Regions from separate parts of the Glaciecola sp. MF2-115 genome, predicted to be linked through region 2. Evidence: predicted binding sites of a transcription regulator. Region 2 holds the regulator's gene; each other region holds the start of a gene.
The links. The regulator ArgR, encoded in region 2, controls arginine synthesis, uptake and breakdown. The targets are predictions, from matches to a motif close to ANTGAATANNTATTCANT.

Region 1: a site for ArgR is predicted at 4,243-4,260, ahead of argC (N-acetyl-gamma-glutamyl-phosphate reductase). Genes of this name have one in related genera too.
Region 3: a site for ArgR is predicted at 3,971-3,988, ahead of ACKLNX_RS09780 (aspartate aminotransferase family protein). Genes of this name have one in related genera too.

What each region holds. Positions count from the first base shown of each region.
Region 1 covers NZ_JBLBVM010000051.1:102,499-113,489, forward strand. The annotation lists gene ACKLNX_RS09910 (argininosuccinate synthase) at 1-935, opposite strand, end outside; gene ACKLNX_RS09915 (ornithine carbamoyltransferase) at 1,038-1,967, opposite strand; gene argB (acetylglutamate kinase) at 2,013-2,831, opposite strand; gene argC (N-acetyl-gamma-glutamyl-phosphate reductase) at 2,950-3,969, opposite strand; gene ACKLNX_RS09930 (methylglyoxal synthase) at 4,381-4,791, shown strand; gene ACKLNX_RS09935 (methyl-accepting chemotaxis protein) at 4,941-6,434, shown strand; gene ACKLNX_RS09940 (DUF6436 domain-containing protein) at 6,450-7,049, shown strand; gene ACKLNX_RS09945 (Spy/CpxP family protein refolding chaperone) at 7,096-7,911, opposite strand; gene ACKLNX_RS09950 (response regulator) at 8,179-8,865, shown strand; gene ACKLNX_RS09955 (ATP-binding protein) at 8,865-10,337, shown strand; gene ACKLNX_RS09960 (alpha/beta fold hydrolase) at 10,345-10,991, shown strand, end outside.
Region 2 covers NZ_JBLBVM010000052.1:62,184-73,174, reverse strand. The annotation lists gene ACKLNX_RS10505 (MarR family winged helix-turn-helix transcriptional regulator) at 1-340, shown strand, start outside; gene ACKLNX_RS10500 (FKBP-type peptidyl-prolyl cis-trans isomerase) at 529-1,149, opposite strand; gene ppc (phosphoenolpyruvate carboxylase) at 1,345-3,954, shown strand; gene mdh (malate dehydrogenase) at 4,111-5,049, opposite strand; gene argR (transcriptional regulator ArgR) at 5,283-5,747, shown strand; gene rsmI (16S rRNA (cytidine(1402)-2'-O)-methyltransferase) at 5,730-6,572, opposite strand; gene ACKLNX_RS10475 (penicillin-binding protein activator) at 6,784-8,841, shown strand; gene ACKLNX_RS10470 (YraN family protein) at 8,864-9,202, shown strand; gene ACKLNX_RS10465 (phosphoheptose isomerase) at 9,279-9,872, shown strand; gene ACKLNX_RS10460 (BON domain-containing protein) at 9,887-10,471, shown strand; gene ACKLNX_RS10455 (ClpXP protease specificity-enhancing factor) at 10,680-10,991, opposite strand, start outside.
Region 3 covers NZ_JBLBVM010000051.1:70,237-81,227, forward strand. The annotation lists gene ACKLNX_RS09765 (DUF1338 domain-containing protein) at 1-32, opposite strand, end outside; gene astD (succinylglutamate-semialdehyde dehydrogenase) at 52-1,524, opposite strand; gene astA (arginine N-succinyltransferase) at 1,535-2,569, opposite strand; gene ACKLNX_RS09780 (aspartate aminotransferase family protein) at 2,610-3,815, opposite strand; gene ACKLNX_RS09785 (HDOD domain-containing protein) at 4,181-5,395, opposite strand; gene ACKLNX_RS09790 (anthranilate synthase component II) at 5,418-5,993, opposite strand; gene trpS (tryptophan--tRNA ligase) at 6,167-7,174, opposite strand; gene rpe (ribulose-phosphate 3-epimerase) at 7,194-7,856, opposite strand; gene ACKLNX_RS09805 (TorF family putative porin) at 8,136-8,777, shown strand; gene ACKLNX_RS09810 (hypothetical protein) at 9,012-9,323, shown strand; gene ACKLNX_RS09815 (DUF2970 domain-containing protein) at 9,330-9,512, shown strand; gene ACKLNX_RS09820 (EAL domain-containing protein) at 9,514-10,991, opposite strand, start outside.

The DNA of each region.
Region 1 (10,991 bases), on a different contig from region 2:
AACTGTTCTCTGAACTTTAACGCTGATTTATCTAATACCAAACACTCTAAAGCTTTGTATGCTTTCATTAACACGGTGCCCCCGGGCGTCTCGTAACAGCCTCGTGACTTCATACCAACTAATCTGTTTTCAACAATATCTATTCTGCCTACGCCATGAGGAGCTGCTAGTTGATTTAACTCTACTAGTGCTTGATAAGGAGATAATGCGATACCGTTTACATGAGTCAAACGGCCTTCAAAGAAGGTTAAAGAGATACGTTCCGCTGTGTCTGGAGCGTCTTCTGGATCAGTGGTCATGGTCCAGACTTGCTTGCTCGGTTCACACCAAGGATCTTCAAGTTCTCCACCTTCGTGTGAAATATGCCAAGCATTGGCATCACGACTATAAATTTTCGTCGCAGACGCAGTTGTCTTTATATCTCTGCTAGCTAAGTAATCAAGTAAATCTTCGCGCGAAACCATATCCCACTCGCGCCAAGGTGCGATTACTTGTAAGTCGGGTGCAAGCGCTGCGAAAGCACCTTCAAAACGAACTTGGTCGTTTCCTTTGCCTGTGCAGCCATGACTCAATGCGTCAGCTCCAACCTTGCGTGCTACTTCAACTTGAGCTTTAGCGATAACTGGGCGCGCCATCGATGTACCTAACAAATACTCGCCCTCATATACAGCACCAGTCGTTATAGTTGGGTAGATAAAATCGCTTACAAATTCTTCTTTCAAGTCTACGATATGACACTCGCTTGCACCTGAAGCAATTGCCTTGTCATGTAAACCTTCGAGTTCTTCGTCTCCTTGACCAACATCTGCTGCGAAGGCAACCACTTCACAGTCATAGTTTTCTTTAAGCCATGGCATAATTGCCGAAGTGTCGAGGCCGCCTGAATAAGCTAGTACGACTTTCTTTATATTTTGTTTGTTATCTGTTAACGCCATTCTTTGGTCCTTAATTACGAACAAGCCAATGCATGTTCGTGAGTTTGTTTAGTTCGTTAGTTTTGTAATAATTCTAGTTCAACTTGTAAAAACTACTGCAAATTATAAAGTTTCGTCAATACTGACATTGCCTACAAGCATCGCCAATATTGCATTCTGTGCATGCATTCTATTTTCAGCTTGCAACATCAGTAGCGATTGTTCACTGTCCATCAAACTACCCGTAAGTTCTAAATCGCGATGTGCAGGCTGACAATGCATGACGTAGCTTGCTCCCGACTTTTTCATGAGCGCTTCATTTACTTGATAAGCAGAAAATTTTTCTTGAATTTCCTCTAACGGAGTTTCGTCACCCATCGATAGCCACGTATCCGTGTATAGAATGTCAGCTTGTCCTAACTCATTTATATCGTTCGCGATTGTTAAGTTAACATTGTTCTCATATGCTAATTTTGCAGCGTGTTTTGCGATGTTAGCTGATATTTCGAATCCTTTTGGCGTAATTACTGTCTGATGGCAACCTAGCAAAGCACCGACAATTAGGAGCGAATGGGTTACGTTGTTGCCATCACCGATATACGCCATTGTTTTTCCCTTCACATCACCGAACTTTTCAAACATAGCCAGATAATCGGCCAATGCCTGACAAGGGTGATACAAATCGCATAATGCATTGATGACAGGAATGTCTGCCCCAGCGGCTAGATCGACCAGTGTTTTATGCTCATAAACTCGTGAAACAATGGCATCCGCCCAACAGGCCAAATTCGCGCCGACATCAACTGGATCTTCACGTTCTTTTAAAGGTGAACCTTGGCTATCAACATAAACCATATGCCCGCCCAATTTATTGATACCGATATCAAAACTCACTCGGGTGCGCAGAGAAGGCTTTTCGAAAATTGCGACAATAGACTTGCCTTCTAAAGGGCGACCAAATTTTTCTGGCGACTTTTTAAGTTCGAAAGCCAATTTCAGAAGCGAATGCATTGAAGTTGAATTCCAATCTTTAAAACTGAGCAAGTCCTGCATTTTGTTTTCCTTGTGCGTTTGGGTATTCATAGTAATTAATGGTGACTAGTCGATGGCTGTAATTGTTGTGCCAATTTTAGTTTCTGGCTCGGAAAGTAGTGCAGAAATATCGTTCCAGCTGCCAATGTTCACTGCTTTCCCTAAAGTTTTTGAAGCTTCCTGTGCAGCGCGCACTTTTACAATCATGCCATCAGTGATAACGCTTTTATCAACCAACTGAGTCACTTCACGTTCATCTAAATGCGCAATAACTTGCTTATTATCGTCTAATACGCCGCTGACGTCGGATAAAAGATACAAATCAGCATATAATAGTGATGCTATGCAGGTGGCGGCTTGATCCGCATTCACATTATATAGACGACCATTAAGATCACTGCCAATAGAACAAATGATCGGAGTTAGGTTAGCGTGCATGAGTTGGTGCAGCAACTTTGCACTGCGCGGGTTGGGATAGCCGACCGCACCCAACATTGGCGCAACTTCATCGCATACCGCTAAATTACCATCAGCCAGGGATATTCCAACACCGACGAGCCCTTCTTGTGCCGCCATGCAAACCATTTGCTTATTAAGCGTCCCAGCTAAAACGCCAGTCACTGCCGGCATTTGTTCGTCAGGGGAAATTCGCAAACCTTCATGTTTTTCACTTTTAAAACCTAGCGCGGTTAGTTGGGTTTGCAACTGTGAACCACCGCCATGAACAATAGCCACGTTGTGACCTTTTTGTTTGAGTGCAGCAACAGCTTTGAAAAAGTTGGTTTGCGCGCTATTGCCATCCCGAAAGGTATCATCAAAAAAGTTTCCACCTACTTTTAACACGATGCTATTTAACGGCTGGTTGCTTTTAGAATGTAGATTCATAGACAAAGTCTCTTAAAGGAGTAGTTAACGAATTGAAAGTCTTTAGCTAATAAAAAGTCCTTAACTAATGAAAAGTCCTTAACTAATAAAAAGTCCTTAACTAATAAAAAACCGAATTTCATTGTTTTATCAATCCAGTTTCACTTGGCAGCTTAAACGCTAAATTGGCGCATTGTACTGCTTGAGAAGCCGCGCCTTTTAACAGGTTGTCGATCGCTGAGCTTACTACTAGATAAGCACTATCTTCATCGAATTTCCAATGGATATCGCAGAATGGGGTGTTAGCGACATCGTCTATCTTGGGCCATGTGTCGCGCAAACGCACTAAGGCTTGTTCTGCATAGTGATGTTCGAATCGTTCCCGAATATCCTCTGTGCTTATGTTTGGAAGCAACTTCATTGTAATCGTAGCCAGTATCCCACGTTTAAATTGCCCGAGATGAGGAGTGAATATGACTTTAGCACCACTGTAATCTTCTATTTCAGGTGTGTGACGGTGACCTAGCACCCCATAGGCTTGCAAACTCACTTCAAAGAAGCTTGTGGTCATAGAAGGTTTACGCCCTGCACCGCTAACACCTGAAGTTGCATTTATCACAGGTCTAACTTGCGGATCTATGAAGCCAGCTTCACTCATAGGTTTTAAAGCCAAAAGTGATGCTGTTGGGTAGCAACCGGGAACGGCAACAAAACTTGCTGATTTGATTGCTTCAGAGTGCCATTCTGCTAGACCATAAACAGCATTTTTCAGAATACTCGTTTGTTCATGTTTAAATCCATAATAAGCTTCAAACACCTTCGCATCTTGCAGTCTAAATGCACCCGAAAGATCGAAAATTTTCGCTTTTTTACCGCTTAGTGCGCTAGCCCAATCATGACTGGCTTCATGCGGAGTTGCTAAAAATATTGCATCATATGTATCAGCAAGTTGAGAGAGTTCATTAGGCGCCAAAGCAATTGTGACTAGTGATGTTTGCCCTAATAATTGAGGGTGAATAGCACCAATCGCTTTATTGCTATCTTCACTGCCATTCGACACATAGCAAGCGTCCAATGAAAAATGTGGGTGTTGAATAATTATTTTAATTAGTTCAGCGCCTGTGTAGCCACTTGCGCCAATAATACATGTTGAAATCATAATAGTGTCTTAATTTAGGAAAAAATCCCCTTCACCCCTAGCACAACAGAGCAGTCGTTGTGCTAAGAGCGAAAGCGCTGTGCTCTGCTACAAAGTAATGACGAAATTTAATCGTCGTAATAGCTTCCCACAGCAAAGGGAGGGAGGAGGGGAGAAAAATGATAGTGTAACTAAAAATTTAACAATAAAATTAATCACTTAAATAAAGCTCAGTTGTATATTGTGTGCAAGTAATTCGCTTGCTTTAAAAACGATAAAGAAAGGATAGTCAAAATTGAATATTTATGCAATATAAATGTATAAATAATTATTAATTTTTTTTATGAAGTGTTGTGCTTGATTAAAAATACAAATACTATCAAGCAAAGCTAAAAGCTAGTTCAAACGAAACGAACGCGAGGACCAACGCCAGTGAAAACAATTGCTCTTGTAGCCCATGATCATAAAAAGCCAGACCTGATTGCTTGGGCATCACAACACAAAACGGCCTTACTTACTGCGAATTTAGTCGCTACAGGTACCACTGGTAAATTGCTTGCGGAGAAAGTCGGTCTTGAAATATCTTGTTATAAAAGCGGCCCTTTGGGTGGAGACCAGCAAATAGGTGCTTTAATTGCAGAACAAAAGCTCGACGTTTTGGTTTTCTTTTGGGATCCAATGAATCCAGCTCCCCATGATCCCGACGTAAAAGCATTATTGCGTCTTTGTTCAGTTTGGAATATTCCTGTGGCATGCAATGTATCAACGGCTGATATGATAATTTCTTCGCCATTGTTTTCTGACCCAGATTACAAACCTGAACTTCCGGTTTACGATCGTTGATAAAGTAAGGAATTGTAATAGAAATAGCTAAAGGCGCTCTAAAATTAATCGATTTTCAGCCGATACAACCTTAATTACTTTTCTAATTGGGTGAGTTTTTAGTCTATACTTTCTTCCCCAACTGGTTCACTAGCAAACTGGATGATTATATGACAGCCACAAAACAATACTCTTGGACTCTAAATGCTCATAAAATATTTAGGTGGATTCTTGCAGTTCAACTGGCTATCTCGGTTTTTATTGGATTCATAACCGATGACCTAGTAACGCCTTTTGTTGTCGGACTACCAGTGGCTCTTATTCCAATGTTTTTGAGCCTTCAGCAACCGCATTCAGTGCTAAGTAGGCACGTTATAGCAATAGCAACCCAGTTAATGACAGCGCTGCACATTCAGCAAGCTTATGGAATGACTGAAATGCACTTTGAGGTCTTTGTCGTCCTCGCCTTTTTGATTTTCTTCCGAGACTGGAAAGTTGTTGTGTCATCTACCGTAACGGTTGCTATTCATCACGTATTATTTTTCGTTATCCAAAGTAATGGTGGCGAAGTCTTTATTTTTGAAAGTAACCGATTGTTTTTCTATATCTTGCTTATTCACGCATTGTTTGCAGTCGCAGAGGGAGGCGTTTTGGCCTTTATGGCAAGAAAAAGCGAGCAAGAAGCGATAGCGGCCGAATTATTACAAGAGTCAGTGCTCAGAATAATGGGCTCTGATGGCAAAATTGATTTGCAAGTTAACGTCCTTGTTGAACACGCTGAATTAACTGAATTCAATGCCCTAATTCGTGGTTTCAGGAAGCTTATTGATAAAGTCAATCTGGTCGGGACTAGCCTTGTGGGTGTCGTTGATAAGGTAAAAGAATCATCGCATGAACTCGATGATTCGGTAGATCAGCAAAACAATCAAGTTAGCACTATATCGTCATCTATGCAGAATATGACTGCAAGCATCAATGAAGTGGCGACGCTATCTCAAAACGCAAATCAAATAGCAGACAAGGCGAGAACTGATACTAATGAAACGCGAGATTCGATTGAGGGAGTAAGCACTAACATCGCTCAACTGAAGTCTACATTGCAAACAACGTCTCATGCAATTCAGGACCTAAGTGCAAAGTGCACCAACATTTCTGATGTTATGCAATCGATTAAATCGGTAGCAGAACAAACTAATTTGCTAGCATTAAATGCGGCTATTGAGTCTGCAAGGGCGGGTGAACATGGGCGTGGCTTTGCGGTCGTTGCTGATGAAGTTCGTAACTTAGCAATTAAATCAAAAGAGAGTGCCGAAGAAATAGAGTTGATCACAAGCCAACTGACAGACAGCGCTAATCATTCAGTCTTAAACATGGACAACTGTGTATCGATGGTCGAAAACGCGGTGGAATCATCCAGCCAAGCATCTTCAAACATGGCGGCAGTCCTAAGCGGCATTAACGAAGTTAATAATAACTTGAATACAGTTGCTGAGTCTTCTACAGAACAAGCACAAACATCTGAATCAATCAGTCAGTCTGCACAGGAACTGGTCCAATTGTTTGGCAACGAAAAAGTGCAAGTTGAAGGTCTAAAAGGGGAAATAGAGCAGTTGAATAAGCTAGCAATAGATTTAGAAGTACAGCTGCGAAACTTTAAAGTCTAAGCTGTTAACACACTTATGCGTTCATTCAAAATTAAGCAATCTGGGTTTAGTCATTGGCTGTTCCCGATTGCTGGAATCATCTGGTTCCTAGGAGCGCTCTTTGCGATTACCTGGGTAGGTGAAAGTAAATTTAAAGAGTTTGATCCAAGCTTGAGACTGTCTTCGGAAATGATGTCACTTTCAATGGAGGATGAATTAGTTGCGGTGCTAAATAATCCTGAGTCACCAGTAGATTTTAAAAACGCTGACTTTGCAGGGCGGATCTTGCATGTAGTGCAAGGCGAATGCTTTTGTGAAACCTTGAGCGAGGCTCATCAAAATACTTTGAATCAATGGGCTGAGACTAAAAACATTCATTTTCAAACTATTCAGATCGCCAGTCTGGCGGCACTGACTAGGTTCGTGCCATCAACGCCGGCAGTCATCGTGTTGAATAAAAATAATGATCTAGTCTATTTGGGGCCGTACTCGACTGGAATGGGCTGCTTTCAAGACTCAGGCTTAGTTGATGAGCGCATTAGGCCCTATTTTGATCAAGTGAATGGGGTGGCTGCTTTAAGTGAAGTTCGCGCTGCAATTCAAAGCGAGGCTAAGGGCTGTTATTGCCCGACTTAAAAACAAAGTCGTTTTGTTGCAATAACTGGCCCAAGCCTACTACTTTTTAACTTTCAGTCATTTCACTCTTATCTTTGCGCTCGCTGTGCATTTTCTTATGCATTTTTGACTTCTTCGCTTTTTTCATAATTTTAGCGAACTTTTCTTTTTGCTCAGGACTTAAGACGCTCAGCATATCATAGCGAGACTTCGCTTTACTTACTGCCATGTCGAGCTTTTGCTGTTTGTTTTGAGCGTGCACCGCAAGCCATGCACTCTCATCAAACTCCTTCGCCTGAATAATCCTTTTAACTTGCTCTTTCATACTCATGAATTCAGCTTTATTAGCTTCGCGTTGCTGCTTGTTACTCAGCATCATGGCTGCTATTTTAGCTTCTTGCTCGTCACTCAATTCGAGTGCTTTTGCTAAGCGTTTCATTTTCTTCTCAGGATTATTTCTCTTTAGGTTTTTTGTCTTACCTTTTTTCTCTTCCTGATTAGCGATGAACTGTGCTTGCTGTTCGTTAGTTAATTGATTGAATATCTTATTTTTACTTTTCGCCTGAATCAACTTCGTTTTTAAATTTAGGTCCATTTGCTGTTCTATTGCTGCCGTTACTGCTACTTCGTCCCATACGTTACTTTGCATAAGTGCGCGCATGCTTTCACGGTTCTGCTGTCGTTCTGCACGGTAAACGCTTAAGTCTTGTTTAGCTTCTTTGTGAATTTGTTTCATGTCTTCTTTTTGTTGAGCACTTAGCGACAAGCTGTGCATCGCCATTCTTTCATGATCACCACGTTGACCCTTTTCTTTTGCGTTAATTGCAACAGCACTCACGCTCAATAAGCTCGCGATGGTTAAACTAAGTAGTAATTTTTTCATGTTTATTCCTCTTTTCATTTTCGTTTCTTTATTCATTTCCGTTTCTCGATTGGTAATAAATATTAAATCTAGGCTTGTTTAAATTCTTGTTGTAGATAGTAGCGCAGTCAATGCAAAGAAACGCCAAGCAAGTGTAAAGCTTATGTAAAGGTTTCAGAGCTTTATCAAAATTCACTTATCATATCTTCACTGAATTACTATGGATTTTAATTAAGCTCCTTTAGAATGAAATTCAGAACTACTATTAATGTATGTCAGGGCGAATGAATGTATCAAGTATTAATAATTGACGATGACCAAGCACTTACGCAAATGCTCGCAGAATATCTGGAACAAAATGGCTATGGGGTTGATGTAGAAAACTCTCCTGTTGCTGCAATCGCCAAAGTGCGGGATGAGAATTTTGATTTGTTATTGCTTGATGTCATGATGCCAGAACTCGATGGCTTTGAAACACTAAAGAAAATTCGTAGCTTCTCGGTCGTTCCAGTAATTATGTTGACGGCGAAAGGGGAAGACTACGATCGGATATTAGGACTTGAGTTGGGCGCAGATGACTATTTAGCTAAACCTTTTAACCATCGTGAACTGCTTGCTCGTATGAAAGCCTTAACTCGACGCGTAGATGAGCTAAGCAGCTTTAATCAAATTCAAAACTTGGAGCTTCATGGTATTAAGATTGAAGAGGCGAGCCAAAGTGCGTTGGTTGGTCAACATGAGCTGGAGTTAACTAGCACTGAATTTCAACTGTTGGTAATGCTAATGAAGCACGCTGGGCATTTGCTAAGCAAAGAAAAGTTAAGCGAAGATGTGCTGGGTCGCAGACTCAGTGCTTTTGACCGTAGTTTAGATATGCATATAAGTAATGTACGTAAAAAACTATCGCAACAAGGTCTTGATAATGTAATTAAGACCATGCGTGGATCTGGTTATCTTTTCACGAGTGAAGCTTAATGACCATAGGTAAACTGAATCCCTTTAATTCACTTTTTGGGCGGGTCTTCGTTTGGTTTTGGACGGCTCTCTTAGTTATTTTACTGAGTGCATTTTTCTTAACCAAACAGCTCAGTACCGTATTAGAAGTGAATGCGGTTAGCGAAAAGACAGCGCTTGAAGCGCAGGACGCAATGCGGCGGTTACAGCAAGTAATAGATAGCAATAATAGCCTAAATCAGTCACTACGCCGACTAGGCCGATTTAAAGGCTTGCAAATTGTTGCAATCGATAATGAATCGAAGCAAATTCGCTTAAGCTTTCCTCCTCCTTTATCAGGAAATATTAACAAGCTAAAAGGCTTTATGGAAAGTGATAGCCCCTTATTGATACAGCTCAACAATATGGAGTTTGTCGGCCCATTTGACTTGAAGTATCGAAAGTCTGAACAGAAAGTTTTCGTCGGCCGGTTACTGCTGCGTTCTGAAAGCCAGGTTATGTCAAAATCTAAGGTGGCAATTGCGGGCTTAGTCTTGGCAATTTTTCTAAGTACTTTGTTTTGTTTCGGTTTAGTACTAAGTATCACAAAACCATTGGGTTCTTTGCGTCTAGCTAGCAACCGACTCGCAAAAGGAGACTTAACAACGAGAATTGTAGGTCTTGAGAATCGAAAGGACGAAGTAGGAAACTTAGCAGACGACTTTAATACGATGGCCACTCGCTTACAAAGCCTTATAGACAATCAAAAGCTATTAATGGCAAATGTGTCTCATGAATTGCGAACCCCTTTAACTCGCCTGCAGTTAGCAGTTGCATTACTTGAAGATGAGCTGCAAACACAGGATGGCGAAGCTGAAAGTTCTTCACGTACTAAACAATTAACCCGCATAGAAAATGAAATTATCAAAATGGATCGCATGATTGGCCAAGTGTTGACACTCGCTAAGATAAATACTTCACAACAGAGAGTTGAAATGCAAACAGTCACAATGGCTTCAATTTTCAAGAGTGTGTTACAGGATGCCTCTTTTGAGGCTGAAGCAATGAAAAAGACGCTTACTGTGAACAAGATCCCCGACCTTAACCTAAGTGCCGACGTGAGTCTGCTATCAAGTGCTGTTGAAAATATCATTCGCAATGCAATTCGATTTTCATCGACTCAAGTCAGTTGTCAATTTTCTATTTCGCAGGATGAGCCTGAAGGAATGTATGTCGAAATCTGTATTAGTGATGATGGTGCTGGAATGAGCGCAAGTGACTTGGAAACTGTATTTGACCCTTTCTATCGTGGTACTCATCAAGTACATGAAGTGAGCAAGGGGGCAGGCCTAGGCTTATCTATTGCAAAAGCCGCTATTGAGTTGCATGGTGGGAGTATACGCGCGAGCACGCCACAATCAGAAGAAAGCAGCAAATTAAGTTCAGAAGAACAATCGCCTTTGTCTGGCTTATCAGTAATAATACGCCTTCCTATCATGGCTCAAACAACATAGCGATTGCATGCAGTTAACAAAAGAAGCTGAATTATCAGAAAAATATGAAAGCGTGATCAAACCTTGGTTTGTGAATGAAATGGAATCAGGCTTTTGGATCCTTGCTGATGGCACTTCTTTGCATTATCGATATGCACATCATGTTCAGGCTAAATCGGTTATTGTTATCTCTTCTGGACGTGTTGAATGTGCAGCTAAATATGCTGAGCTGATTTACGATTTGTACCAAAACGGTCATTCTGTGTTTATTCACGATCATCGTGGACAAGGTTTATCAGAGCGACCTCTGGATAATCCACACTTTGGTTATATTAGTGACTTTAAGCAGTATGTTGAGGATTTTGAACGCATAATTGACGACCTTTTAAGCCCAATGCTTGCTGATAAATATGCGGAAGAAAGGCCGCCTCTACACCTACTATGCCATTCAATGGGCAGCGCAATTGGAATTTTGCTTGTAAAGGCGAGACCAGAATTGTTTTCGAAAGCCGTTTTTTGCTCTCCGATGTTTGGTATTACGCCACCACTTCCACCATGGATTGCTAACATTGTAGTGAAGGTGGGTGTGCTGTTTAATCGCATTAAGGGCAAGACTTGTAGTTATTTCTTTGGGCAAGGTGACTATAGTCCAACCGCGTTTTACAAGAACCGTTT
Region 2 (10,991 bases):
AATGGTAAAAGATATAGCGAACAGTATAAATTTGAGCTCAGCAACCGTCACCAATATACTGGATAGGTTAGAAGCGAGGGAACTTGTAGTAAGAGAACGTTCCACTATTGATAAGCGAAAAGTGGGGCTGCATTTAACTGAGCTAGGTTTTAAGGCATTAGAAAATGCACCGAAACCACTTCAAGAGCACTTCATCGATCGTTTTGAGAAGTTAGAAGAGTGGGAACAAACCCAATTGGTCGCTACGATGCAACGAATAGCAACAATGATGGACGCGGAGGATTTGGACGCTGCACCAATGCTTGAGGTAGGAGCAATTCAAACCATTCCGAAAGTATAGCAAAACTAATTTCCTTTGAAGCGCTCGCTTCTAAGCCTAGGTTTAGGTTTAGGTTTAGGTTTAGGTTTAGATTTACTATCACAATTCAAGACACAAAAAAGGAGACCCTAAGGCCTCCTTTCTATACTTGTTGTATCGAATCACCACAAACCAGATTCAAAATCTGACCTGTAGATATTAATCAATAACTAGCCAAGTATATCTAGTAGTTCTACATCAAACACTAATGTGCTGAATGGACCAATTGCACCGCCAGCACCTTGCTCACCGTAAGCTAGGTCATGGGGTACATATAAACGCCACTTTGAACCAACAGGCATCATTTGCAATGCTTCAGTCCAACCTTTGATCACGCCGCCTACTGGAAACTCAGCTGGCTCGCCGCGCTCATAAGAGCTATCGAAAACGTCACCGTTAATTAGCGTACCGTGATAGTGAGTACGTACTGTTGATGCTGCAGTTGGTTTATCGCCATTGCCCGCAGTAAGAACTTCATACTGTAAGCCAGATTCAGTTGTTACGATTTCTTCGCGCTTAGCATTTTCTGCTAGAAATTTAGAACCTTCTTCCATTGCACCGGCAAATTGTTCTTTTTTGGCAGCTTCCATACGCTCATGAATTTCAGTAAAGGCTGCACGCAAGTCGTTATTATCAACTTGTGGTTTAGCGCGGTTAAAACCGTCAGTTAAACCTGCTAACACTACTTCTACATCTAGTCCGTCGAATGGGTTTGAAACAAGTTGCTCACCCATTTGATAACCAATACCGTAACTTGCTTGAGTTTCTACTGTTGAATACTTATCTGACACAGGGTCTCCAAAATAGTAATTGTCTGTTGTGAATGTCTGTTATGAATTTTTCGCGCACAGAATAACACATTCTCAAAAGCTTTAAAATTCGCGGCTTATGCTAACTAAGATTAACTTATAAATCTTAGAATTAGACTTTAGGCAAAATGAGCAGTATCTTGTAAATATCGTTTTAATTTAAGGATAACTGGATATATGAATGATTCGCTCGATGCACAATTAAAGGACACAGTTCGTTACCTAGGTGCAACACTTGGTGAAACTATTGAGGCTGAATTAGGCAGTGAATGGTTACAAAAAATAGAGCAAATCAGACAAGACGGTCGTGACTCATACGCGAATGAAACACAATGTACCGACCGCCTTACCGCCTTATTTTCAAGTTTAGACAATCAATCGCTGCTAACCATAGGCCGTGCATTTGCTCAGTTCTTGAACCTCGCTAATATTGCTGAACAAGAATACAACAGCGCAAATCAAAGAGATGAATCTTTGGCAAACTCTCTTGAGAAAATTAAGGCCATAGGCGCCGACAAAGATAAAGTTCAAGCTGCTATTCAAAATTTAAATATCGACCTAGTGTTAACTGCCCACCCTACAGAAGTAACTCGTCGAACTTTAATACATAAACACAGAGAGTTGGCCTCTCAATTACAAGCCCTTCACACTAGCGGTTTGAGCGAAAGAGATAGCGCTAAAATTAAAACGCGTATCGCAGCGTTGATCAGCCAAGCATGGCACACCGAAGAAATTCGCTCGGTTCGACCAACACCTGTTGATGAAGCTCGCTGGGGCTTTTCGGTTATTGAAAACTCTTTATGGGAAGCCGTTCCTGAATTCTTCCGTGAACTTGAAGACTACTTGAAAGACGAATTTGATATTACCTTACCTCTTGATGCAAAAACCGTTCAATTTGGTTCGTGGATGGGCGGCGATCGAGATGGAAACCCATTCGTCACCTCTACCGTTACAGAAGAGGTCTTGATGCGCGCTCGACGCCGAGCTGCAAAATTGTTCGCTTTGGATTTAGATGCATTGTATATCGAATTATCCATGAACGACTGCAACGCACATCTGCGCGACCTAGTCGGCGATGCAAAAGAACCCTACCGAGCCGTGTTAAAGGACATTAGAGAAAAGTTAGAACAAACACGAGATGATCTGATTCCGATTGAAGAGTGGGTAAATAGCAACGATGAGCTATTGACGCCACTATTAGCGTGCTATGAATCTTTGCATGAGTGCGGTATGGGCGTTATCGCTGAAGGTGCTTTGAAAGATACCATTCGAAGAGTGCACAGCTTTGGCGTTAATTTGTTGAAGCTTGATATTCGCCAAGATTCCGATAGACATGCCGATGTTTTCAGTGAACTGACACTTTATCTAGGCCTAGGTGATTATGCGCAGTGGAGTGAAGAAGACAAACAGGCATTTTTGCTAAGAGAATTAAGCTCAAAACGTCCACTCATTCCAAGAACTTGGCAACCAAGTGACGACGTTCAAGAAGTGCTAAAGACCTGCGATGTCATTGCTCGCCATAGCAAAGAAAGCTTCGGTATTTATATTATCTCTATGGCACGAAAAGCCTCAGATGTTATGGCGGTTCAATTACTATTGAAAGAAGCCGGTGTCAGCTGGCCTATGCCTGTGGCCCCATTATTTGAAACACTTGATGATTTAAATAACTCTCCTGCCGTTATGCGTAGCTTGTTAGATATCGATTGGTATAGAGGCTACATCGATGGTCGTCAGTATGTGATGATTGGTTACTCTGATTCCGCTAAAGATGCTGGTTCACTGGCTGCAGGTTGGGCTCAGTATGAATCACAAGAAGCGCTAGTGGCATTAGCTGCAGAAAAGTCAGTAACGCTTACTCTATTCCATGGTCGCGGAGGCACAATTGGTCGTGGTGGTTTGCCCGCTAAAGCTGCGATTCATTCACAACCGCCTGGCTCATTAACCGGCGGATTCCGTGTAACAGAGCAAGGCGAAACAATACGTTATAAATTTGGCATGCCTCAACTTGCTAAGCGTAGTCTTTCTATTTACGCGGCCGCTGTTGTTGAAGCGATGTTGTCTCCGCCGCCAGCGCCTAGGTCAGAGTGGCGCGAAACTATCACTAAAATGGCTGGAAAAGCACGCGATAATTATCGTGGCGTAGTAAGAGAAGATCCTGAGTTTGTACCTTACTTCAGAGTCGCAACGCCTGAGCAAGAGTTAGGTAAGTTGCCATTGGGCAGTAGACCGGCTAAACGTAACCCAAGCGGAGGCATTGAGAGTTTGCGGGCTATCCCATGGATTTTTGCCTGGGCGCAAACACGTATGGTGTTGCCTTCGTGGTTGGGCGTGATGAAAGCCGTCGAAAGCGTCATTAGTGAAGATAAAGATGACGTTGTTCAAGATATGATCAGTAACTGGCCTTTCTTTAACTCCAGACTATCAATGCTGGATATGGTGTTTAAGAAAGCAGAACCTCACATTAGTGCCGCTTATGATGCGCGACTAGTGCCTGACAACCTAAAACACTTTGGTGAAGGTTTGCGTGCTGAACTGAAAGACAGTATTGCCTCAATTTTGCGCATTCTGGATCATACCGACATGATGGAAGATGACCCGCATGGCAAATTGTCGATGGAGATCCGAGGCGGTTATTTAGAACCATTGCACTACTTGCAAATTGAACTACTTGATCGAATTCGTAAAGAGGGCTCGTCTAGTTACAGTGACAATGACATTGCTACGCTTGAAAGAGCAATGATGGTGACGATTACAGGTATAGCGATTGGTTTGCGTAATACAGGCTAACTAAGCTTTTTATCTTTGTTTATCAGGCCGCTATCTTAGCGGCCTTTTTAATACGCATAAAAAAGCCGACAACACTTTATATCAGTTCAGTCGGCTTAATCTATTTATATGTCCTTAGCACCGCTTATACTTCACAGCGCTAAAAAACGTTGACGTTTACGCGTTTACGAAATCAACACCTAGTTTGATATCGCCACGTAATCCATCAAGCATTGCGTTCTTAGCATTTTCTTCAAAATCACTTAAATCGCCGTATGGTAGAATTTCTTCAACGCCGTTTTTGCCTAAACGCACAGGGTGCGCAAAGAATTCAGCATCGTCAGAACCATCTACTTGAACATAAGTGTATTCGATAACAGCTTCGCCTTGCATTGCCGCTACTAGTGATAAGCAGAAACGTGCAGCCGCTTGACCCATAGACAATGTTGCAGATCCGCCGCCCGCTTTCGCTTCAACAACTTCTGTACCTGCATTCTGAATGCGTGTTGTTAGCGATGCGACTTCTTCATCAGTGAAGCTTACGCCGTCAACCTGTGAAAGAAGTGGAAGAATAGTTGTACCTGAGTGGCCACCAATAACTGGAACGTGAACATCTGTTGTGCTCAAGCCTTTCAGCTCAGCGACAAACGTTTCTGCTCGGATAACATCTAATGTTGTTACACCAAACAATTTGTTTTTGTCGTAAACGCCTTTCGCTTTCAGCGTTTCTGCAGCGATAGCAACCGTCGTGTTTACTGGGTTAGTGATAACGCCAATGCACGCTTTTGGACAGTTGTCAGCAATGGCTTCAACAAGATTTTTAATGATGCCTGCGTTGATATTGAACAAATCAGAACGGTCCATGCCTGGCTTTCTTGGAACGCCAGCAGGAATTAATACAATGTCACAACCTGTTAATGCGTCAGCTAGTTCATCTTTACCATGACCAGAAACAGCAACATCAGTTGGTATATGGCTTAAATCAACAGCAACACCTGGAACAACTGGTGCAACGTCATACAAAGCTAGCTCAGAGCCAGCAGGTAATTGTGTTTTTAGTAATAATGATAATGCTTGACCAATACCACCAGCGGCGCCTAATACAGCTACCTTCATAAGATTCTCCTGTTAATTAAAGCTTTTATTTGCGGGCGTCACAATAATCTAAATACGCTCAGATCTCAATCACCCGATAGTCTTATCCTTGTTTTTATCCGTGTTTTTACCCTTACCGTCACAGCATGTTAACAACAATTACATTTTACCAACATAATTCTAGTACAATCGTTTGCGAAAATACCCCCTCTGATGCAAAATACGCAGTCATCATAAAATAGGCTTTCATTAATATGTCATCAAACAAACAAGACGCCCTAATTAAATCATTTAAAGAGCTTTTAAAAACCGAAAGTTATGGTTCACAGGGTGAAATTGTTAATGCCTTGAAAGAGGCTGGTTTTGACAATATTAGTCAATCCAAAGTATCACGCATGCTCAGTAAATTTGGCGCTGTTCGCACGCGAAACGCTCGTGGCGAGATGGTGTACTGTCTGCCTCCAGAGTTGGGTATGCCAACCGCAAAAAGTCCGCTTAAACAATTAGTGTTGGATATTGTGCATAACAATGTCATGGTGATTATTAGAACCAGCCCCGGCGCCGCACAATTGATCGCACGACTACTCGATTCATTGAGTCATACTGATGGCGTTCTCGGCACAATCGCAGGAGATGACACCATTTTCATAGCACCTGCAGACATTACCGAAATTGAAGAGCTTCGCCAACGTGTTGAAGACCTATTTGAGAGTGTCTAAACCAATAGCGTAAAGTGCATTCTTTTTAAGACCATAATGTGCAGCTGTGATAGCAGCTGCTTTTTTAAGCGGTAACTCTTTAGCCAACAAAGCCAATAAAGAAAGCGCTTCCTGCGATGCCCCATCACTTTGCAAGTTATTTGGACAATAGATCATCAAAACGAACTCACCCTTTTGATGAACGGGATCTGCTTCCAGCCAAGCTAAAATTTCTTCGGCTTTGCCTTGCTTATAAGTTTCGAAGGTTTTACTGATTTCTTTTGCTAATACTAACTCATGATCTTCTTGTAGGTTTTCATAACAAGCAGCAACAGTATCGCGTATCCGTCTAGGAGCTTCGTAGAAAACGGTCGTACATCCTGAATTAGTTAAGGACTTTAGTACCTCAGCTTTAGCTTGCTGTTTAACTGGTAAAAAGCCATGAAACGTGAATTTATCTGTGGGCAAGCCCGACGCACTCAAGGCGGTTGTAAGCGCGCACGGTCCTGGCAAGGCAATCACTGGAATGCCCTTTTCACGACAGTCACGTACAAATATAAAGCCAGGGTCACTGATGAGTGGCGTGCCTGCATCAGATACTAAAGCAATATTTTGGCCTTCGAGTAGTTTTGAGGTCAACTGATTCGAACGTGCAGCTTCATTATGATCGTGCATTGAAATTGTCGATGTACTAATTGAATAGTGAGAAAGCAGCCGTGATGTGTGTCGCGTATCTTCAGCGGCGATAAGATCTACCTCATTTAATACGGCTAGGGCACGCGCACTGAGATCTGACAAATTGCCAATGGGAGTCGGAACAATAAATAAGGTACCGGATGTGGTCATAATCTGTATTTTTCTTTTTAAAATAAATATATAAGGTTGTGGCTAATTGCGATTCAATTCACAAGAAACCAAGATAACGACAATATTACACTACTTTCGGCTTTCGCTTTTACACTTTATAAACCTACTTTAGGACAGAATATAATAAAGTTGATAGATATTTGGCTGAGCATGAGTAAACTATCACTATATTAGTTATTTGAGAGCGCTTGTGAACGGAATTTTCAATCTACGGACTTATTTAAGTGTCATATTCATTTTGGTGTTTTTGGCTAGTTGTGCCAGCCAACCCAAAGTTGTGGATAAAAAGCCTGTCGAAAAAGAGAGTAAGCCCACTAAAGAAGTCACTCTAAATAATGCTGAACTTGCTTTAAAAAAGGCTGAGTCTGAGTGGTTGAAGAATCGTGATATCAACCAACGAAACGCTTTGTTATTAGCCGCGGCTCAAGATTTTCAAACGGGTGGCGAATGTGGCAGAGCCGATATCATTATCGCGAACATTGAACCCTTTTTAGAGGATCCACTTCAACAACAATATTCATCACTACTTAAAGCTGAGTGTGTGCTTATTCAACACTACGCATCGGGCTTAAGTAATGAATTAATTCCAACTCCTATCGATACAATGATCGGATGGTTAGCCTCAATCACTGCCGACCCTTTAATCTCTAGGAAAGAAGTGCTCATTGCACATTTGGCAGCTTTACATGAACGTTGGGATTTAGCGACTAACGTTCTCAGCCAACAATTAAGAGCCGATAGCCCACTCAATCAACAACAAGAGCAATTGCTGTGGAAATGGTTTTTAAAGTCTTCTAAATCAACTCAGAACACTTTAGGTCGAAGCTCTGAATTTATGCGCGCTTATTCATCCCTAGCAAACATCCTTGAAGACGAAAACCTCACTGACTCTAGCAGGCAACAGGCGATTCAGTATTGGCAGCAACAATATCCTACGCACCCAATTTCAGTAAGTCTTCCTGAAGGGGTTCGTGGTTACCTGGATCAAAAGCTGAAAGAGGTTCGCAATATCGCAGTACTTTTGCCCTTAAGTGGACGTGTCCAAGTTCAGGGAGATGCGATTAAACAGGGGATTATGGCGGCTTACTTCGCGAAACTTGAAAATATAAACAAGAATAACCCTGGGCAAGTGATTCCTAACATTACCTTTTTAGATACGGGTTCTGAAAATAACGCATTTGTCAGTGACAAAATTACGCCTGAAGGCTTGATGGAATTTGACATAGTGATAGGGCCGTTATTGCGCGATCATGTCACTAAGGTTAAGAGCTTCAATTTGCCTGAGTCCATGATGGTTTATTTAAATCGCCTTTCTGCCTCGTCTAAACAAATTGATAAAGCAGATTCAATAAATTCTGATGACCTTGCTATTGCCAATTTGGAAGAAGAGTTGAGCGGGATCATTGACGGAAGTACTGAACCAAGCTCAGAGAACTCTAGCGCTGCAGTTGATGCAAGGGAAACAGCGAAAGTCTATTTCGCATTAGCGCCAGAAGACGAGGCAATACAATTAGCCAACTTAATGAAAAAGCGCGGAGTTCGCACCCCAATCATTATTAGTAATGACTCCTCTGTTAGCCGACGTATGATTGATTCTTTCAACCAACACTGGATAGCCTTAAATGGTATTGACGACATTACTCCACCTAAGATAGTGACATTTTCTGATAATAAAGGTTTAAGGATTGGCATTACCGCTGCCTTAGACGTATTACAAAGCCAAAGAAGAATTCGCCAGATGTCGAGTTTAACGACAGAAACTGTGCACAGTGTGACTCGCAACAGGCGTGATGTAGATGCCTTCGTTGTTTTTGCCTTACCGCAGCAAGTCGAGCTGTTAAACCCTATTATTGAAGCAAGCATTAGTTTGTTTACCGAGCGCACAATTCCAGTTTTTGCGACGTCGTATAGCTATCAACACCAGCTTAATAAGAACAGTATTCGAGATTTACGCAACCTTGTTTTTGTTGATATGCCCTTTTTAATGCCTAAGCAAAGAAATAGTGAACTCGCAAAGTTAGTTGATTTAAGTTGGAATGAACCTCCTAGTTCATTTTTACGTTTGTTCGCGTTTGGTTATGATGCATTTCAGTTCTCAGAACAAATGCAACAACTCGCCTACTTTAGTCATACCGACCTCAAAGGTTTATCAGGTAAACTAAGCGTAAACTCAGCCCGGCAAGTGACGCGAAGCCTTCCAAGTGCAGTAATAGAAAATGATTCTATAACGCAAGTGGGCGGTTTTTAAGGCGGTGGTTTCCCATCAATTCATGGCCAGCCTAATTGGCCATGACGCTGAGCTGCAGGCAAAAAACTACTTACTTGCCAATTCACTTCAATTTGTGGAACAAAACTATAAAGCAAAGGTCGGAGAGATAGATCTGATCATGTTAGATGAGCAACAATTAGTCTTTGTAGAAGTAAAGTTTCGATCATCGAATAGTCATGGCAGTGCTGCCGAGCATTTCACTGTAAGTAAACGAAGAAAGCTCGAAAGAGTCATAAATTATTATTTGTTACAAAAGAAACTGAATCCTCATCACACAAATTTTAGATTAGATGTTGTAGCAATAGACGGCGAGCAGGTAAACTGGATTCAAAACGTATAGTAGAAATCGTTTCATTAGAAACGATTAGCTAGATAAGCAGATAACAACACTAAGAAAACGACTTAAGGGGCATTAAATGCTGGATAATATTAAAAAGAGTTTTACCGAAAGTATTCAGACGAAAATTGCAGCTTCTGAAGTTCTGCCTGTTCCCATTGAGAAAGCGGCGAACATGATGGTTCAAGCCTTAATCAGAGGTAACAAAATCCTAAGCTGCGGTAATGGCGGTTCCGCTGGTGATGCTCAACATTTTTCATCTGAGCTTCTGAATCGTTATGAACGCGACCGCCCTTCTTTGCCGGCTATGGCCTTAACCACTGATACCTCAACAATTACATCAATCGCCAACGATTATAGCTACGATGAAATATTCTCGAAGCAAATAAAAGCTTTAGGACAACCTGGTGACATCCTCTTAGCTATTTCAACTAGCGGAAATAGCCGCAACGTGATCAATGCTATGGAAGCGGCCTTGGCACGAGACATGACTATCGTCGCCCTAACTGGCAAAGACGGTGGTGAAATGGCGGGTTTCTTCGGCGAAAATGATGTGGAAATTAGAGTACCATCCTCACGCACTGCGAGAATCCAAGAAGTACACTTACTAGTTATCCATAATTTGTGCGAGTCAATCGACAATGCACTTTTCCCACTCAGTGAATCAGAATAAAAGAAGAAGGATTTATGCTTAGCAAAGGAAAAATCGTCTCGATAATCATTATCTTCGTTGCGTTTATGCAAACTGGATGCGCAGCTATTGCCGTTGGCACGGTTGGCGCAGCGGCAACAACTTCAGCTACTGATAGACGTACCGTTGGTACTCAGATCGATGATAAGACAACACAAAGTCGAGTCAGAAGTGCCATCAACACTATACCCAATGTAAAAGATGAGGCTGCAGTAAGTGTTGATGTCTACAATGGACAAGTGCTGTTGACGGGGCAAGCGCCTCTGCAAACAATGATAGTGGATGTTGAGGAAAAAGCGGTAAAAGTACAAAACGTATTAAAGGTACATAATCAAGTTAGGCTAGGTAATCCGATTCCAGCGACATCAACGATGAATGATGTTTGGTTAGCCTCTAAAATTAAAACAATCATGTTGGCGGATGAGAACATTCCACTTTTTAAGCTCGACCTTGTTGTTGAGGATAGTGAAGTGTTCATCATGGGCTTATTAACAAAACAAGAAGCGGCTGCCGCCGTAGAAGCCGCTAGAAATGTTGAGGGCGTGACGAAGGTAATTAGGGTGATGGAGCTTATCCCCTAGTTTTAGTTATCTTCGACCTTTGATTGATTTGTATGTCCCCTCCTAGATTAAGCTGACGTAAAGAAAGCACCTTTATTTCAACGTATTACTGGATAGCACAGTAAAAACGAAAAGGGCAAAGTTTTTTAAACCTTGCCCTTTTCTTATTTTGCGTCTGTCTTTAAAAGCGTTGTTAATAACCTGAAGTAGGCTGAATAAACTGTGAAAGCTATTTAATCACTTTCAAGCTTGGTCTTTTAGATTTGCTTTCATCTTTTTTACTTGTCGTATTTGATTCCACGGAAGACAAGCCTGAGGGCTTTTGCGTGGACTTCTCATATGCTGCCACTTCTTCTGGTGTATGAGTAAATACCGTCCCTGCACCGTTTTCACGCGCATATATGGCACTTACTGCGATACTAGGCACAAACACTTGCATTGGTTGACCTGAGAATCGAGCTTGAAAGGCGACACCTTCAAGTCCAACATTCAAGTTAACGCAAGCACTAGGTGAAATATTTAGCACAATTTGCCCGTCTTT
Region 3 (10,991 bases), on a different contig from region 2:
CCTTGGAACAATTTGTTGATATCTGTATGCATATTAAATTTTCTAAACCAATTAAAATTTCAAACCGGGACTAAGGGAAGAGGGTAAAGTAACAACATCTAGCTCTACAGATGCAACTGGGTAAGCACAGTAGTCTGCGGCATAGTAAGCACTTGCTCTATGGTTTCCACTTTCTCCAATACCACCAAACGGAGCAGCACTGCTTGCGCCTGTGATAGGGCGGTTCCAGTTTACAATTCCGGCTCTGATGTGAGCTAGGAAGTAATCGTAGTCAGCTTTGGAGTCACACAATAAGCCCGCTGATAAACCGAAGCTTGTATTGTTTGCCTGAGCAATTGCTTCATCGAAATCCGAGTATCTAATGACTTTCAATAAAGGGCCAAAATGCTCTTCATCAGGCATTTCATTCACAATAGCTGTTACATCGATAAGACCTGGGGTTACAAAACCGGTGTCCTTATCAGTGTGCTCAAGAGCTAGTAGGCTGTTAGCACCTAAGTCAAGAAGCTGTTGTTGCGCACTTGCCATTCCTGCGGCAGCAGCTGCACTGATCATAGCACCCATAAATGGTTGCTCAGCAGCGTCATAAGGACCCACTTGAATATTCTTAGTCACTTCAATCAGGCGCGCTAAAATGGCATCGCCTTGCTCGTTGTCTTGAATAAATAAGCGACGAGCACAAGTACAACGTTGGCCGCTTGTCACGTAAGCTGATTGCACAATGTCATGCACAGTCGCGTCAATGTTGGCAACATCTTTTACGATAAGAGGGTTATTACCACCCATTTCTAAGGCCAGAATTTTGCCTGGATGGCCCGCGAATTGTTCGTGTAATATCTTGCCTGTGCGCGAACTACCAGTGAAGAATAGACCATCGATATTCGAGTGGCTTGCTAAAGCTTTACCTGTTTCAACTTGGCCTTGAACTAAGTTAAGTACACCCTTCGGTAGGCCTGCTTTTTCCCACAATTGCACTGTAAATTCAGCAACTAATGGCGTTAAGTCGCTTGGTTTAAATACAACGGTGTTACCTGCGATTAATGCAGGAACAATGTGACCATTCGGCAAGTGACCAGGAAAGTTATAAGGACCAAATACTGCCACAACACCGTGTGGTTTATGTCTAATAATCGCTTGTCCAACAGGCATTGCATTTTCAACGGTGCCAGTCCGCTCATTGTAGGCTTTTTCAGAAATCGCGATTTTTCCGATCATCGCACCAACTTCAGTCGCAGTTTCCCACTCAGGTTTGCCGGTTTCTTTTGCAATAATCTTACTTAACTCTGCCTTGTTTTCACCCAGTAACTCAGCGAACTTTTTAATAGTAGATAAGCGTTCTTCGACACTTAATCGTGACCAAGCTGGAAATGCCTTGCGAGCAGCTAGGATCGCCTCATTAACTTGCGCTTCAGACGCAGATTTAGCTGACCAAATAAGCACATTCTTTGTAGGATCGATTGAGTTGATATCATGGCCTAAGCCTTCTACCCATTGACCATCGATAAAGTGAGTTGAATTTGTCATATATGTGCTCCTAATGCTTTGTGTTTGCCGGTGAGAATCGAATTGAGTCGCCGTCACTGATACCTAAGGCATCAGCGCACGCTCGTTCGATTGCTACGCGATTTCCATCAACGTAGGCAATGTCTGCGATGCAGGCTTTAAAATGTTTTACCGATGTGTTGATAGCGAAACATGTTTCACCATCGTTTTGAGCGAGACTATCATTAATAACGATAGATGCCTTGCGACTCGCTTGTACGGTTGCAATGTTGTTTACGTCGGCCTCTACTGTTGGTCCGGCGTCAAAAATGTCTACATAACCACGACATTTAAAACCTTCTTGCTCTAACAAACGAAGTGCCGGCCTAGTTTTTTCATGCACTTTTCCAATACAATCCTGAGCCGCTTTGCTTAGCAAGTTAACGTAAATCGGATGTTTTGGCATAAGTTCGGCGATAAATACTTTATTACCAATACCGGTCATGTAGTCAGCAGTCGGGAAATCCATGGAGAAGAAATGCTCTTCTAACCAAGCCCAGAAAGGAGAGCGACCTTGTTCATCGCTTACGCCACGCATTTCAGCGATAACGACATCAGAGAAGCGTTCTTTATGCTCCGCCATAAACAGGAAACGCATTTTAGATAAAAAGCGGCCATTTAGACCTTGCCTAGCGCTCTCTCTTAAGAACAAGGTGCAAATTTCACTTACTCCAGTGTAGTCATTGCAGAAATGCAATAATTCCACAGTGTTGTGAACATTCAACTCACGTGATGCATGAACAACCTTGCTGATATGGTAATGGTAGAAAGCATCCTGCAAACCGACAGTTGCTTCAATACCTGAGGTACCAACGACTTCGCCTGTTTCAGTATCTTCCATTACGAAAAGATAGCTTTGTACTCCGGGCTTTGTAGGCGTCGATTGAATCGCACTTTCAGCTTTTGATATTTTATTTTGCAATAGCTCTTCGTTGACAGGCAGTGAAGTGAACCCGATTCCAGACTCTTGTGCTATCGCATATAGCGACGGATAGTCTGACGCTCTAATAGGACGAATAATTTTCATCTAATGCTCCAAATGGCTGCCAAAGGCAGCCCAACAAAGATTAAGCGGCAACGACCGAGGCAATAGCCTTCTCGAAACGAGCTAAACCTTCAATGATATCTTCATCTGGAATAACTAGAGATGGAGCAAAACGAATAACGTTCATGCCTGCTACTAAGCACATAAGTTTTTGCTCAGCAGCGGCAGTCATAAAGTCACGTGCACGACCTGCGTATTTTTCGTTTAACGCGCAACCTAACAACATCCCTTTACCACGCACTTCACTAAACACGTCATACTTGGCGTTTATTTTTTGCAGAATGTCACGGTATAGTGCTTCTTTTTTTAATACGTCAGCAAGTATTTCTGGTGTATTAACAATATCCAACACTCTTTCCGCTACTGCGCATGCTAAGGGATTTCCGCCATAAGTACTGCCGTGAGTACCTGGTTTAAGGCTGCTCGCAATGGCGTCTGTCGTAAGCATTGCACCGATTGGGAAACCGCCGCCTAATGACTTAGCTGTTGTTAAAATGTCTGGCGTAACGTTTACACCCATGTAGGCATACAAGTGTCCCATTCTTCCTAAGCCAGTTTGCACTTCATCAAAAATCAATAAAGCATTATGCTTATCACACAACTCTCTAACGCCTTTGACGAAAGCCGGATCTGGAGAAATAATACCGCCTTCACCTTGCATCGGTTCCATCATGATTGCACATGTGCGCTCTGACATCATTTCTTCGAGCATTTCTAAATTGTTATATTCGCAGTGATCAATGCCGCCAGGCTTTGGACCGAAACCGTCGGAATAAGCTGGTTGTCCGCCTACAGTTACAGTGAAGAATGTGCGACCGTGGAAACCTTGCGTAAAAGCAATGATTTGGTCCTTCTCGGCACCATGATGGTCGATCGCGTATCTGCGAGCTAATTTTAAAGCGGCTTCGTTCGCTTCTGCGCCCGAGTTGCAGAAATAAACTTTGTCTGCAAACGTCGCATCACATAATTTCTTAGCTAATCTAATTGCAGGCTCGTTTGTAAAAACGTTACTTAGGTGCCAAAGCTTACTGCCTTGTTCTTGTAATGCATTAACCAGTTCTGGATGGCAATGGCCAAGCACGTTAACGGCAATACCACCAGCAAAATCGATGTACTCAACCCCTTCTTGATCCCATACGCGAGAACCTTCGCCACGAACCGGCACCATTTGCGCTGGATTATAGTTTGGGACCATTACATCATTGAACGTTGAACGAGTCACTTGCATGTTATACACCTCTTTGCTGAGCTATTTAGCACCCACACATTTACAAACGTGCGGATAATTTGGCCTCGTATTATGCCAGAAGAGCAGGCTAAAGCAATGAACTTATTCGTCGCAAAGCCAGTAAAAATAAGGCGTATGCACTTATTTGCAGAATTAGTGAATATTTATTTGTATGAAAATTAAAGGTGTAAAAAGGCGGGCTCAATGGCGTGTGGCTAGGCACATTGGCTTGCAGACTAACTAATCATATTGACTTGGCTTGCGAACCCAATGAATGGAGCTTTTGTGGAATGCAACTTCGGGCATATTCATGCAAAAAAAACTCAATGAAATATATGGTATTTGCCGAAAAATTGTCAATCTGACTAGTCGTTGAGTGCTTTAGGTGCTTGTTGAATCTCAGGTATTTGTATTTCAATTCCTGTTAAGTTGGTTTTCATCAGCAAAACAACATCGTCAGAGACAATACCAAAATTACGCAAGTACACCATAGACGTTTGCTTTGACATTAAGCCATTAGCTTTCATCATTTTAAATTGCATGTAACCTTGGCAGCGAAACAGTAGATTAGTGAGAGGATGCAGATTTTTCTCTCGAACATGAGTAATACTGACTTCTTTAATTCTTGTGTAGTCCTCTAAGCCAACGCCAACCATCAACCAACGACATTTAAACAATGCTACAAGGTCGTAAGTAAGTTGATTGCTGTATGTACCCCAAAGAGAAACTAGGTATTTGTGTGAAGGAACTAATGTATTTAAAGCTTTGGCTTGCACTGGATTGTTGTTCTTGCGTGCTTCTATAATTTTTTCACGCAATTTAGCGTCAAAAGCTCGTAAGTACATTTTGGCAATGGCGCTACGGCCGATGGTGCTTAAAAGGCCTATATTGTAACCAAGATACCATTTCATGCTTTCTTTTTCCGCAATTGCCTTACACGCTTTACCTGTCCCCAAAGTATATTCCCACATGTGCTTTTGCAATTCAGGAAACACTTCAGATTTTGGTGGTAAGCTGCGTTTTGCAATCAAGGCAGGAAGAAGCGTTCGTAAACTCTCAATCCCTACGAAGCTTAAAGCACTGCGCAAACTGTTAATTACGATTAGTTTGCCTTTTGAATCAAAGCGACGATATTTGGGTTGCTTAACAAATTTAATAATTGCGTCTTGTAGCCAGTCCATTTGAATGATGGATGCTTCTAACCGTGATATCGAGCAAGACTCAGTGTACAAAACATCTAGGAGTTTACCCAATTCAGGATCGTAACCTAGAATTTTCTTCAAGACGAAATCAGTGTCTCTAATTTTTTCTGCGAGGTCGTTTATAAAGCTGACATGAAACTCAGCTTCAACTTGTTGGATGAATAGGTTTTGCTTCTGATTGATTTCTTCGCGGTTTTTTATGGCGACTTCTTCAACAAATAACAACTCTCTGCGAGCATCAGCTTGCTCAGAGTCTTCCATTATGCGTTGTTTCTCGGTTTTTTGACCAGACAACAGAATAGCTTCATCTAAACTCACGAGGAGATGATCGAATCGACTATTCATGGTCGAGGCTAACTGAGATACGCTTAACTTCATGTTGTTATTCTACATCCGTATTCTATTTTTTCAAAAAATTGTTCAAAAGTTTATGACCTTCTTGAGTTAATAAAGATTCAGGATGAAACTGAACGCCGAATATTGGCAAGGTTTTATGCTGAATACCCATTATCTCTATATCGTCACTTTCACGGCAAACTGCAGTAATTTCCAGCAATTCCGGTAGCGTATCTAACTCAAGCAACAAAGAGTGATACCTTGTTGCAATGAATGTCGGATTTATCCCGTCAAATATACCATGCACTTGCTGTACATGCACATTTGAGGTTTTTCCATGTTTTATATTCTTTGCGCGTACTACTTTAGCGCCAAAAACTTGACCAATCGCTTGATGCCCAAGACATACTCCTAATATAGGTAATTTTCCGGCAAACGCAACGATTGCATCTAGGCAGATGCCTGATTCATCAGGAGTACAGGGGCCCGGTGAAATCACTAGGTGCGTAAAATCAAGTGCTTCTAGCTCGGGAATACTCAGTTCATCATTTTTAATGACCATTACACGGGCATTAAGCTCTTCAAAATAACGCACTAAATTGAAAGTAAAAGAGTCGTAGTTATCAATGATCAAGACCACGTTAACGACTCCTGTAGCGATGGTCTGTTCTTATCGCGCGATCTGCTAAAGTAGTCTCTAGGAAAGCACTTTCCAAGAGCGCATTTTCTACCAATGCGCTCTTTACTAGTGCAAACTTTGCTAATGCACTCTTTACTAATGCACTCTTTACTCGTGCACTGTCTACCAACGTATTAAGGTGCAACAAACCCAAGTGCTTCGTATGTTTTCGCTAAAGTTACGGAAGCTTTCTCTCTTGCTTTCAGAGCACTGGCATTCAATACATCATGCAAGTATGTGTGATCAGCCCTAATGCGTGCATATTCTGTTTGAATAGGTTGAAGCATATTCACAACTGATTCAGCTACATCACCTTTTAAATGACCGTACATTTTGTCTTCATACTTTGGTACTAAGCTCTCTATTGATTCACCACTGGTGCAAGAAAGTAAAGACAATAGATTTGAAACGCCCGGCTTCTCAGCAACATCAAAGTAAATACGAGCTTTTTCGTCACTATCAGTCACGGCTCGTTTTATTTTTTTAGTGAGTTTTTTAGGGTCTTCAAGCAAGCCGATCACATTATTAGGATTGTCGTCTGATTTTGACATCTTCTTCATAGGATCTTGCAAGCTCATCACTCGTGCACCAGATTCTGGAATAAATGGGTCTGGAATAGTGAAGATGTCACCATAAATATTGTTAAAACGAGTAGCGATGTCGCGAGTAAGTTCTAAATGTTGTTTTTGGTCTTCGCCGACAGGCACTTTGTTTGCTTGATAAACTAAAATATCGGCCGCTTGCAAAACTGGGTAACTAAATAGGCCAACGTTGATATTGGACGCGTTCTTTTGCGACTTGTCTTTAAACTGTGTCATGCGGTTAAGCTCGCCCATTTGCGTATAGCAATTCAAAACCCAACTTAGCTGAGCATGCTCGGGTACATGAGATTGCATGAAGATACTGCTTTTATTTGGGTCAATGCCGCAGGCGAGATATAAGGCAAGACCATCTAGACATGCTTTTTTCAATTCGCTAGGATCTTGTCTAAGCGTTATCGCATGCAAATCTACAATCATATAAAGACAGTCATGGTCGTCCTGCATATTCACCCACTGGCGCAGTGCTCCCATGTAATTTCCCATGGTTAGTTGACCTGAAGGTTGGCAACCACTTAATACGATCGGTTTTTGCGAGCTCATTTATTTACGATTTCCTAAGTTATTTTAATTGATTCTTCATTGCTGAAATACTGTCGGCATAGTTATCTGTATTGAAAATAGCAGATCCGGCAACAAACATGTCTGCGCCAGCTTCCCACACTGATTTTATATTGTTGATCTTAATCCCGCCATCAACTTCTATTCGAATATCTAAACCGCTTGTAATTATCATTTGTTTTAGCTGCGTAATCTTAGAAAGTGTGCTTTCAATGAAGGATTGACCACCGAAACCTGGGTTAACCGACATAAGTAACACATAGTCTAACTTATCAAGCACACAATCCAACACATGCAAGGGTGTTCCCGGGTTTAGCGCTAGTCCAGCTTTACAGCCATTATCTTTGATAAGTTGAATGCTGCGGTCAAGATGCATTGTCGCTTCAGGATGAAAGCTAATCATACTTGCACCAGCCTCTGCAAAGCTCTGTATCATCGAATCAACCGGTTGCACCATCAAATGCACATCAATATCGGCTGTAATTCCATACTTACGCAGTGCTTCACAAATCATTGGGCCAAAGGATAGGTTCGGAACATAGTGATTGTCCATTACATCAAAGTGCACAATATCAGCACCCGCTTTGAGAACATCTTCTACATCTTGACCTAGACGGGCAAAGTCAGCTGACAAAATTGAGGGTGCAATAAGTGGGGAATGCATTGTTGGGTCCTTAAAATACGCAAGAGTATTGAGTTTACAGAACTTTTAAGAAGGACAAAAGCACAACCTCCGCCCTTTATTGGTGAGCATGCATCATAACAGGGCGTTTTTGCTCATATCTTGCTGCAAAGAGTATTCCTTATTCTCAAACAAAAAATCAATTTTGAATAAAAAACTGATTAATATCAGAGCGATAAGTATTTATTTTTGATTTCAAATATATAGGCATCACTTTTGCTGTATGTGGATTAGCAACTTTAAAATTCACGGAGAACACACATGAAAACTTTTAAACGCACAGCAATGGCTGCGACAATTTTAAGCACAGCACTTCTTAGCCAAACTGCAATGGCAGAATGGTCAGCTAATATCGGTCTTGTATCTGATTATCACTTCCGTGGTATTCAACAAACTGAATCAGCATCAACAAGTGCGGGTCTTGATTATGCAGGTGATACCGGTTTTTACGCTGGCGCCTGGACAGCTGAGGTTGAGGATGGACTTGAAGTTGATTTATATGCTGGTTATGGCATTGAGTTAGATAACGGAGTTAGCTTAGATGCTAATTTTACAACATATCAATATACTGGTGATTTTGATAGTGCCTACAATGAAATTGGCTTGGGTGCAGGTTTTGGTCTATTTTCAGTCGGCTATGTTCAAGGTAAATGGGATGGTGTTGTAGGTGATGAGGCAGCTACGGAAGGTGACTACTCTTTAGTGACTATTGGTATTGAGAAAGATGGTTGGTCAGCCACTATTGGTAGTTATGGTAAGGATGCAGAGGGTGAGTATGGAGAAATCGCTTACGGCACAGAAATAGGTGGTTTTGATGTAGGTGTAGGTTTGGTACTTAGCGGATCTGACTTAGATGATAGTGAATCATTATATTTCTCAATCAGCAAATCCTTCGATCTATAATTTATCCAGTTAGTTAAGCGCACGAATTACAATTAAAATAATAAAACTTAAGATTTACTCTTCCTGCAAGCTATGTGGTTTGCAGGTTTTTTTTGTTTGCGATTAATTATTGTACATCTCATGGTTTGCGCTATACTAAAAACCTCACAAGAAAGTGATAACCTTACAATTTATAGTTTCTATTTACAGATCCTATATAAATGCACGGTTCAGATGCGAAGAGTGGAATAGACGATGAAAAAGGTATTAAACCGCACAGTAGTTAATAAGTCGCCATTGATGAAATTAATGTCAGCGCTTAGTATTTTGACGTTCGGTATATATATTAGCATCACTACTTTCCATCCCTCAATCGACGTTTGTAGTCAAAATGACGTAGTTGAAAACATATCTCATAACAACATGTCTCTCAGTTCAACGTGCCAAGCAAAAGGCAATGAAGTAAGTTGGATAGCTTGGATCACCAACAAATCAAGCTCAAATCAGTTTCATTTTCTTGATCTTCTAGAGTTACTCTCACAATTTACATCTGACAATAAGAAGTAGGCTTTAATGCTTAACAAATGCTTTCGATTACTTAAAAGTGTCTCAGCGAGTATGTTAGGCGTGCAGTCACAACGTAATTATGAAGAAGACTTTACCGAAAGTTCTCCTATTCCGTTTATCATTACGGGAGTCATTCTCGTAATTGTATTTATTCTGGCCCTTGTTCTCTTAGTTAATACTCTCGTTTAGCTCACGATTTATTAGTTTCTAAAAAAATAGCCAACTCTTCATGCTTTATCGGTTTGGAAATCAAATAGCCTTGAATTAAGTCGCATCCTAGCTTTTTAAGCTGTTCATATTGCGCTTCTGTTTCGGCACCTTCCGCTACTATTGGCACAGATAGACTGTGGATCATCTGGGTTAATGAACCAACAATCCGTTGCTGTCTTGTGTCGACATCGATTTTATCGAGTAATGAACGATCGAGTTTGACTGTATCGTATTTGAAGGCTGCTAAATATGATAACGACGAGTAACCCGCACCAAAATCATCAATTGCTACTCTGAAGCCGATTTCTGTCGCCATTTCAATCCATGCTTTAGCTTGTTTAAAATTAGTAATTAAGGTCGTTTCGGTGATCTCTAATTCTATTCTGTTAGGTTCAATATTGTTTAGCTTTAGTTGATCTCTGAGCAGGTCAAAAGCACGCTCATCCACAAGTTGAGAAGCGCTCAGGTTAATTGAAATTATGACATCTTTAAGTCCTACGGTTGCTAGGAATATGGCTTCTTTAATGACATTTGCAACTATCCACTCAAACAGGGAATGCATGTTTTCACTTTCTTCTAGCACATCAATAAAAGTCAGTGGTGGTATAAAGCCTAATTCTGGATGATCCCAACGACACAGTGCTTCTATTTTTTTAACTTTACGTGTTTCGCTGTCAACGATAGGTTGATAAACCAGAAAAAGCTGATCATTTGCGAGTGAAGAAACAAAGTCATTTTTTATGGTGAACTTTAACTGAGTTCGGGCACGCATTGATTCATCGAAAAATCGGTATCTATTTTTGCCTTCTTCTTTCGCTTGATACATAGCAATATCCGCATATCTAAGTAGTTGGTCGGCATCGATTTTATTGGCTTCTTGAAGTGCAATTCCGATACTCGCGCTAATAGCGATATTCGTTTCATAAACATGAAAGGGAGCTGCGAATAAATTCACTATCGATTCGGCCATTTGCAATAATGCTTTTTCACTGTTGTAGTCGCTGTAGCAGATCACAAATTCATCACCGCCAATGCGGTATACTTTAATAAATTTATTCGAAACGCCCTTTAAACGATAACCGATTTTTTTCAACATAATGTCGCCAGCACCATGACCTAAATTATCATTGACTGGCTTAAACCCGTCCAAATCTAAAAAGAAAATTGCCACATTTAACGCTGAGCTTTGATTTCGTATTCGCAGTAAATCTTCAATTAAGACATTGCGTGTATACAAGCCGGTTATCCCATCAATGGTTGCTTGGCGTAATAATCTTTTTTGCGAAACATCTAGTTCATGCTCGTAAGACTCGAGTATGTTAATGGCGTTTCTAAATTCATCTTCTAGGTCGTGAAGCTCATCATTAAATTTTGGTTTTTCGGCTTTCCCAAGTCGATACCTAGCTGCATTATATTCTTTGTTCGCAATGAGCTTGATTGCTCTGCGAAGTTTATTAA